DNA from 3 places in the Paenibacillus sp. FSL F4-0100 genome. Region 3 is predicted to be linked to each of the others. Evidence: riboswitches for the same ligand, from Rfam matches in the RefSeq annotation. Region 3 holds a riboswitch; each other region holds the start of a gene.
The links. Region 3 has a riboswitch for cobalamin ahead of MHH48_RS03555 (ribonucleoside-diphosphate reductase subunit alpha). Riboswitches for the same ligand answer to the same signal wherever they lie in the genome.

Region 1: another riboswitch for cobalamin. It lies ahead of MHH48_RS24865 (1-propanol dehydrogenase PduQ); the one in region 3 lies ahead of MHH48_RS03555 (ribonucleoside-diphosphate reductase subunit alpha).
Region 2: another riboswitch for cobalamin. It lies ahead of MHH48_RS28585 (ABC transporter substrate-binding protein); the one in region 3 lies ahead of MHH48_RS03555 (ribonucleoside-diphosphate reductase subunit alpha).

The regions. Positions count from the first base shown of each region.
Region 1 covers NZ_CP150303.1:5,495,837-5,498,107, reverse strand. The annotation lists gene MHH48_RS24870 (DinB family protein) at 1-236, shown strand, start outside; adenosylcobalamin (AdoCbl) riboswitch at 434-587, shown strand; gene MHH48_RS24865 (1-propanol dehydrogenase PduQ) at 1,046-2,188, shown strand.
Region 2 covers NZ_CP150303.1:6,308,693-6,310,963, reverse strand. The annotation lists gene MHH48_RS28590 (histidine phosphatase family protein) at 1-698, shown strand, start outside; cobalamin riboswitch at 854-1,056, shown strand; gene MHH48_RS28585 (ABC transporter substrate-binding protein) at 1,314-2,271, shown strand, end outside.
Region 3 covers NZ_CP150303.1:802,643-804,913, reverse strand. The annotation lists gene MHH48_RS03560 (MTH1187 family thiamine-binding protein) at 1-183, opposite strand, end outside; cobalamin riboswitch at 552-785, shown strand; gene MHH48_RS03555 (ribonucleoside-diphosphate reductase subunit alpha) at 979-2,271, shown strand, end outside.

The DNA of each region.
Region 1 (2,271 bases), 3.0 Mb from region 3:
TGGACATGCTTATATCTAAATATGAAGTTGTATTAAATATGTTGAAGGAAACATGCACGCAATTAACGGATGCTGATCTGGATAGCATTGTCACCTTTGGTCACGAAAATGAAAAGCAAGCCACCATCCGGTGGGGATTATGGCATATGGCCGACCATAACCGTTATCATCAAGCCCATATTAATCAGCTTAGAAAGTGGTACTCTGAGCAGAAGAGAAACATGGATCATGAATAAATGAATGGGAAAACCATTTCCTTGTTTGTCTTTATGAGACAATTCACCGTATCTACGCTGCAGCGTTCGTCCCTTGGTCTGCCCGAGGCATTTTATTTTATTTGAGTTTCATTCGGTCAATCATTTTTTTTAGGTTTATATCGCCAAACGCGTCGATTGTGCTATAATGATGTCGAATGGGCAACTATTCGCGTCATGTACAATAGAAAAAGTTATAGGCAATGGAAGTTTGGTGCAAATCCAACACGGTCCCGCCACTGTGATAGACCGAATGATCGGTCTTAAGTCAGGTCTTTTGTCTAATAACTTTGGAGAGACCAGTCATTTCGAGGCGAAAATGGCTGGTTTACAAGTCTAGTGACGTTTCCCGCCTCGCTAGGCTTTTTTTAATTGCAGCAGAGGCTGCCGACGATGTTGTCGGCCACAGCCGGGTGTTCGCCGCCGAATATATACAATGAGGTATAGCTCGCAAACGGGGAGATTCTTCAAGGACGAAGAAGCACGTGCACTATGGGGTGCATATCCCTTTTTTTTATTGATAGAGGCTGTTCCCAAAGTCCGCTTTTGATGACCGACCTTTTTGAACAGGCACTTATAAATTCGTGCCGTTAATGTGTCTGATCTAAGGACAAGTTCCGGAAGCGGTTGACGAAGATTGGAATGACGGTGTACAGTATATATGCAAAACTAAATGATAAGAAGCTGCACAATGGCGTGCATACATGATAACAAGCAAAGAGGCTTTTGAAGGGGATTTCCCTTTGAATGGCCTCTTTTTTTGTTGCAATTACTTCTTGGAGGTGCTTTACATGGATAAACTTTCGATTAAAGCCGACCTCTATATGGGGCAAGGCGCGATGGATCGTCTAACAGAGTGGCAAAACAAACGTATGTTCATTGTCACGGATCCATTTATGGTGAAGTCGGGCATGATTAACATGGTGTTTGATCGCCTGCACAGCAGTAACGAGCAATATGTTTTCAGCAATATCGTGCCTGATCCGCCGATTGAAGTCGTCACGGAAGGTGTCGAGGCGCTCTGTGCGTTCAACACCGATCTAATCATTGCCATTGGCGGCGGTTCTGCCATTGATGCCGCTAAAGCGATGAAGCTGTTTACGAAAAAGCTGCTTGACCAGCGAGATATCCCGTTCATTGCAATCCCGACGACAAGCGGGACGGGTTCTGAAGTTACGTCATTCTCCGTTATCAGCGACAAAGAAAAAAACATCAAATATCCGCTTGTATCCGATGACATGCTGCCGCAAGAAGCGATTCTCGATCCTGAGCTCGTCAAAAGCGTGCCGGACTTCATTACGGCCGATACCGGACTGGATGTTTTGACGCATGCCATTGAAGCGTATGTATCCACCAAATCCAATGATATCTCCGATGCGCTGGCGGAGAAGGCGATGAAGCTGGTCTTTGCTTATTTGCCGCGAGCTTATAAGGACGGAAATGATCTTGAGGCGCGCGAAAAAATGCATAATGCATCCTGCATCGCGGGGATGGCGTTTAATATTGCGTCTCTGGGATTGAATCATGGGATCGCGCATGTGGCGGGAGCCAAATTCAAAATTGCCCACGGACGCATGAATGCGATTCTTCTTCCGCATGTCATCGAATTTAATGCCGATTACAAGCCGGGTTACGGCAAGGAAGAAAGCAATAGAGCGGCGGTTCGGTATGCCGAAATTTCCAAAAGCTTGGGGTTATCCGCACCAAATGCCAAGAGCGGCGTCCGTAGTCTCGTACAGGCAATCAAACTGCTGCAGAAGCAATTGAATATGCCGCAAACGCTGCGCGAATGCGGTGTGGATCAATCGCTGTTTGGAGAGATGAGAGAGTCGATCGCCGAAGGCGCGCTGAAAGACGGATGCACGGCAACAAATCCACGCGTTCCTACGGCAGAGGACGTGCTTCAAATTTTGAACAAAATGTTTCAATTCTAAGATCGAGTCGAAATTTGACGGATTTCGTATTGACATCGCTTGCAATATTCAAATATAGTGAAAGTAACACAATGGCGTGTTGC
Region 2 (2,271 bases), 2.2 Mb from region 3:
TCCGGATCTATTGTAGTGATCTCCTTCGATGCAGGCAGACGCTGAATGTTATCTTATCGGACTCAACAATGTCCGCTATTCCTGATGATGAAGATCCAGGCAGGTTTATTCGAGGTGTCGAGTATGATCCGCGGCTGCGTGAGCTCGATTTCGGGGATTGGGAAGGGAACACCTACGAGGACTTGAAGTCCGATATATCCTATCGGCGATGGATTGATAACCCCGCAGAAGTTGCGCCGCCAAATGGGGAGAGCTGGGAAATGTTCTGTTCCCGGATTCAGGCATTCTTGACCGGATTGTATTTGGATTTGAAGGAACTGTTGCATGTGGAGGAAGATCCGGATACCCTTGTGCAGGCAGAGGCAGAGGCAGAGGCAGAGGCAGAGGCAGAGGCAGAGGCAGAGGCAGAGGCAGAGGCAGAGGCAGAGGCAGAGGCAGAGGCAGAGGCAGAGGCAGAGGCAGAGGCAGAGGCAGAGGCAGAGGCAGAGGCAGAGGCAGAGGCAGCCGGTTATGGTTGTGGGACACAGAGGGCAGAGTTGGATGTGCTTGTGGTCACCCATGGGGGCGTCATCCGGCAGATCGCGGCAGCTACCCTTTCGCATACGGAATTCTGGGAAACGCAGGTGTCACCGGGCGAGGAGCTCAAGCTGCAATTGACATGGGATGGAGAACGCTGGCAAGGCGTGCGGTTAAGCTAATAAATGAAATCGTATGATATCGGTGCGGAATGGGCGATAACGGGATAAATCCGTATCATAAGGCATTTGAAATGACCGAATCTTTCGGTTGTAAGAGGAAGGTTTATCGCCTATAATCTTGGGCAGAGAAACCATGCTTGGCCTAACATACATAAATTCATATTATTTGCGAGGGTCCCGGATAGAAGGCGTTGTTGCCTTCTGCCGGGTTAATAGGGAAGCCGGTGCAAGTCCGGCACGGTCCCGCCACTGTGAAGCAGGGACTTCTTCATATGCCACTGAGCCATAGCGCTTGGGAAGGCGGAGAAGTCGTTACAGCCTGCAAGTCAGGAGACCTGCCCTCGGCGAATGAATGACGGTCCTTCGAGGAGAGGATTACGTTTGCCGGACCCATGCGGCATGTGTGGGCGGAAGTTTAAGGCGCTATCTGTGAACGGTTATCCAGATGTCCTTATGTTAAAACGTAATCCCTGAGTCCTTGTTTACGAGGAGTCAGGGATTTTTGCTTTTCTTTGGAGTATGACGATTGATGTTTTTCTCCCGGTAAGGATCGGTCGAAGGAATGTAAACTCGAAAGCGCCAGGTTCTCAATTATGCATAGGGGGATTTCAAGAGATGAAAGCATTAAACAAAACATGGTCCGTACTTCTAGTAGCCATACTGATGGCTCTGGCCTTGATTGGCTGTGGAGACAAAGAAGCGGCGCCGAAGGATACAACGCAGCCTGCACAGCAGGAAGAGCAGAATAACGAAGCGCCGGCGGATTCCGGCGAAGAGCTTAAAACGACGTATCCGCTGACCGTTAAGGATTCAACCGGGGTTGAAATGACGTTTGAGAAAGCTCCGGCCAAAATTGCATCCCTGACACCGTCCGAGACGGAAAAACTGTTCGCTTTGGGCCTGGATGAGGAAATCGTTGGCGTGTCCGATAATGACGATTATCCGGAAGCGGCCAAATCCAAGCCTAAATTGGGCGGGTTCCAAGTGAATGAAGAGGCTATTATTGCAGCCGATGCCGATGTGGTATTTGCGGCTTCGATGAATGCTCAGAATGCCGAGAAATTGCGTGAGCTTGGCGTTACCCTGTTCGTCAATGATCCGAAAACCATTGATGCCGTGATGGAGAACATCGAACTGATCGGACAAATTACGGACCGTCAAGCGGAGGCGAAAGCGGTCGTGGATCAGATGAAGCAGGAATTGGCTACCGTTACGGAAGCCGTGAAAGCCGTGAAGGATGAAGACAAGAAGAAAGTGTATGTGGAATTCTCTCCGGGATGGACCGTCGGCAAGGGCGAATTTATGGATGAGATCATCACCTTAGCTGGCGGCGTCAACGCAGCCGGCGATGCGGAAGGCTGGTTCGAAATCAGTGAGGAAAATATTATCGCTGCGAACCCCGACGTCATTCTGTACACGGACGATGTGGTTGATGAAGCAACCAAGAAAACATTGGATCAGCTGATTAAGGAGCGCGGCGGCTGGGATCAGATCGAAGCCATCAAGAACGATCAGGTCATATCCGTGGATGCGAACCTGCTCAGCCGTCCTGGTCCCCGTGTGACGCAAGGGT
Region 3 (2,271 bases):
ATGCAAAGCCTCAATCGCCCGCCAGATCATGTTAAGCTCTCCCTCGATGATGGTGCTCATCGAAGTTAGCTCATAGGATATTCCATCCTGTTGTTTCAATATACGCTGCATCTCGGCAACATAAGAACTCAAGCTCGTTGTTGCGGTTCCGATCGGAATCACCGTTACCTCCGCTATAGCCATCTTGAATACCTCCCTCGTTGCATCTCATTTATATGGAATGCTTCCGAATGCGTTAAACTCCCGGATACAGTTATCATATCAATTCTGACCCTCCATATCAAAGTCCGTCTGTCTGTAACTTCATACAAGATATGGTGTATCTTCCTCGTTTCGTCCGTACGAATATATCCTATTTTGTCAAAACGATAATATACGTGGTATCTGCGCAGAAAAGGTCGCATTTGGTCACAATTCAGGAAATGTTATGGCCTTTTGGCAGTTTCTTAACTGGCACAATGGCCGCTCGTTTGCTATAATTCTTTTTGCGTTCAATTTTAAGAATATAGTTTACAAACACAATATATTGGGTTAAATTAGATTAACAACAACCAAATATAGTGTGTGTAGGTGCCGGATCAACCTATAAGGCAGTCCGGCTTAATAGGGAAGCATGGTGTAAATCCATCACGGTCCCGCCACTGTAAGGGCCTAAGGCTGTTTATGATCTATCAGCCATCCACATACGACATATGCCACCGAGGAACCGGATCAAGGTCTCAGGGGAGGCAATGCCGAGGGAAGTAGCTCAAGTCAGGAGACCTGCCTATATGCAGCAGACACCAACCTACGGGGTTTTAGGTAAGTGTTCGTTAAGCTTGCGTCTGTACATAACATCATGCCCATTCATGGGCTTATGGCAAACGTCATTTTCGAATCACAGCGCACGGACATTTTCAAGCCTGCCCGCGGGTTTTAGAAAATGTTTTTTTGATGTCCTTTTTCATATTTCCCCCGAAGAAAGCGAGGAATTTATTCATGCCCCAGCTCGTAGTTAAACCGAACAACCGTCAGCTCGCCTTTGATGAAATTCGTCTCTCCGTCTATGCCGACCGGACTCTAAAAGGATTGGACATGCTCGATAAAGAGCGCCTGCTTCGCGGCGTCAATGCCAAATTGCGCGGTGAGCAAGTTACCGGCGAAGAAATCAGCAACGCCTTCACGATGTCCGCCCTTGAGCTTGTAACCAAAGAGGAGCCGGATTGGAAGTTTGCAGCTGCGCGTTCGTTTCTGACCTCTTTATATAAAAAAGCGGCCACCAACCGCCGATACAAAGCATACCCGGAAGAACCATACGGTGCCTTCTACCCGCTCATTACGGAGCTTGTACAGAAAGGCATTTATCGCGAGGATCTTCTGACCAGCTACACCAAAGAACAAATCGAAGAACTCGGCGAATGCATCGATCCAAGCCGCGACCTGCTGTTTGATTACATCGGGCTGTTGACACTGGCTGAGCGTTACCTGGCAAACGACTTTGACGGTCGCGTCATGGAACTTCCGCAAGAACGGTACATGGTCATCGCGATGTTCCTCATGCACAACGAGCCAGCTGACAAGCGTCTTGACCTTGTCAAAGAAGCCTACTGGGCCATGAGTAACCTGTATATGACGGCCGCTACGCCGACCATGTCTAACGCAGGTAAAAAAGTAGCCGGCCAGCTTTCCAGCTGCTTCATCGATACCGTGGACGACTCCCTGGAAGGAATCTTCGATTCCAATACGGATATCGCCCGTCTCAGCAAAATGGGCGGCGGCATCGGGGTGTACCTCGGTAAAGTCCGTGCACGCGGCTCTGACATCCGCGGTCATAAGAACACCAGCTCCGGCGTTATCCCTTGGATTCGCCAGTTGAACAACACCGCTGTTAGCGTTGACCAATTGGGAACTCGTAAAGGCGCTATCGCGGTTTACCTGGATGTGTTCCACAAAGACATTCTGTCCTTCTTGGATCTGAAGCTGAACAACGGTGACGAGCGCATGAGAGCACATGACGTGTTCCACGGCGTATGTCTGCCTGACCTGTTCATGGAAGCTGTAGAAGCACGTGAAGAGTGGAGCTTGTTCTGTCCGCATGAAGTGAAGAAAATCATGGGCTGGAAAGACGAGAACGGCCGTCCCCTGGGCCTGGAAGACTTCTATGATCAAGGACAAGGCGAAGGCGAATTCCGTCAAAAGTATGCTGAAGCCGTGGCGAGCCCGCTGCTGCCGCGTATTACGGTACAGGCCATCGACATTATGAAGCGCATCATGAAATCCCAGCTTGAAACG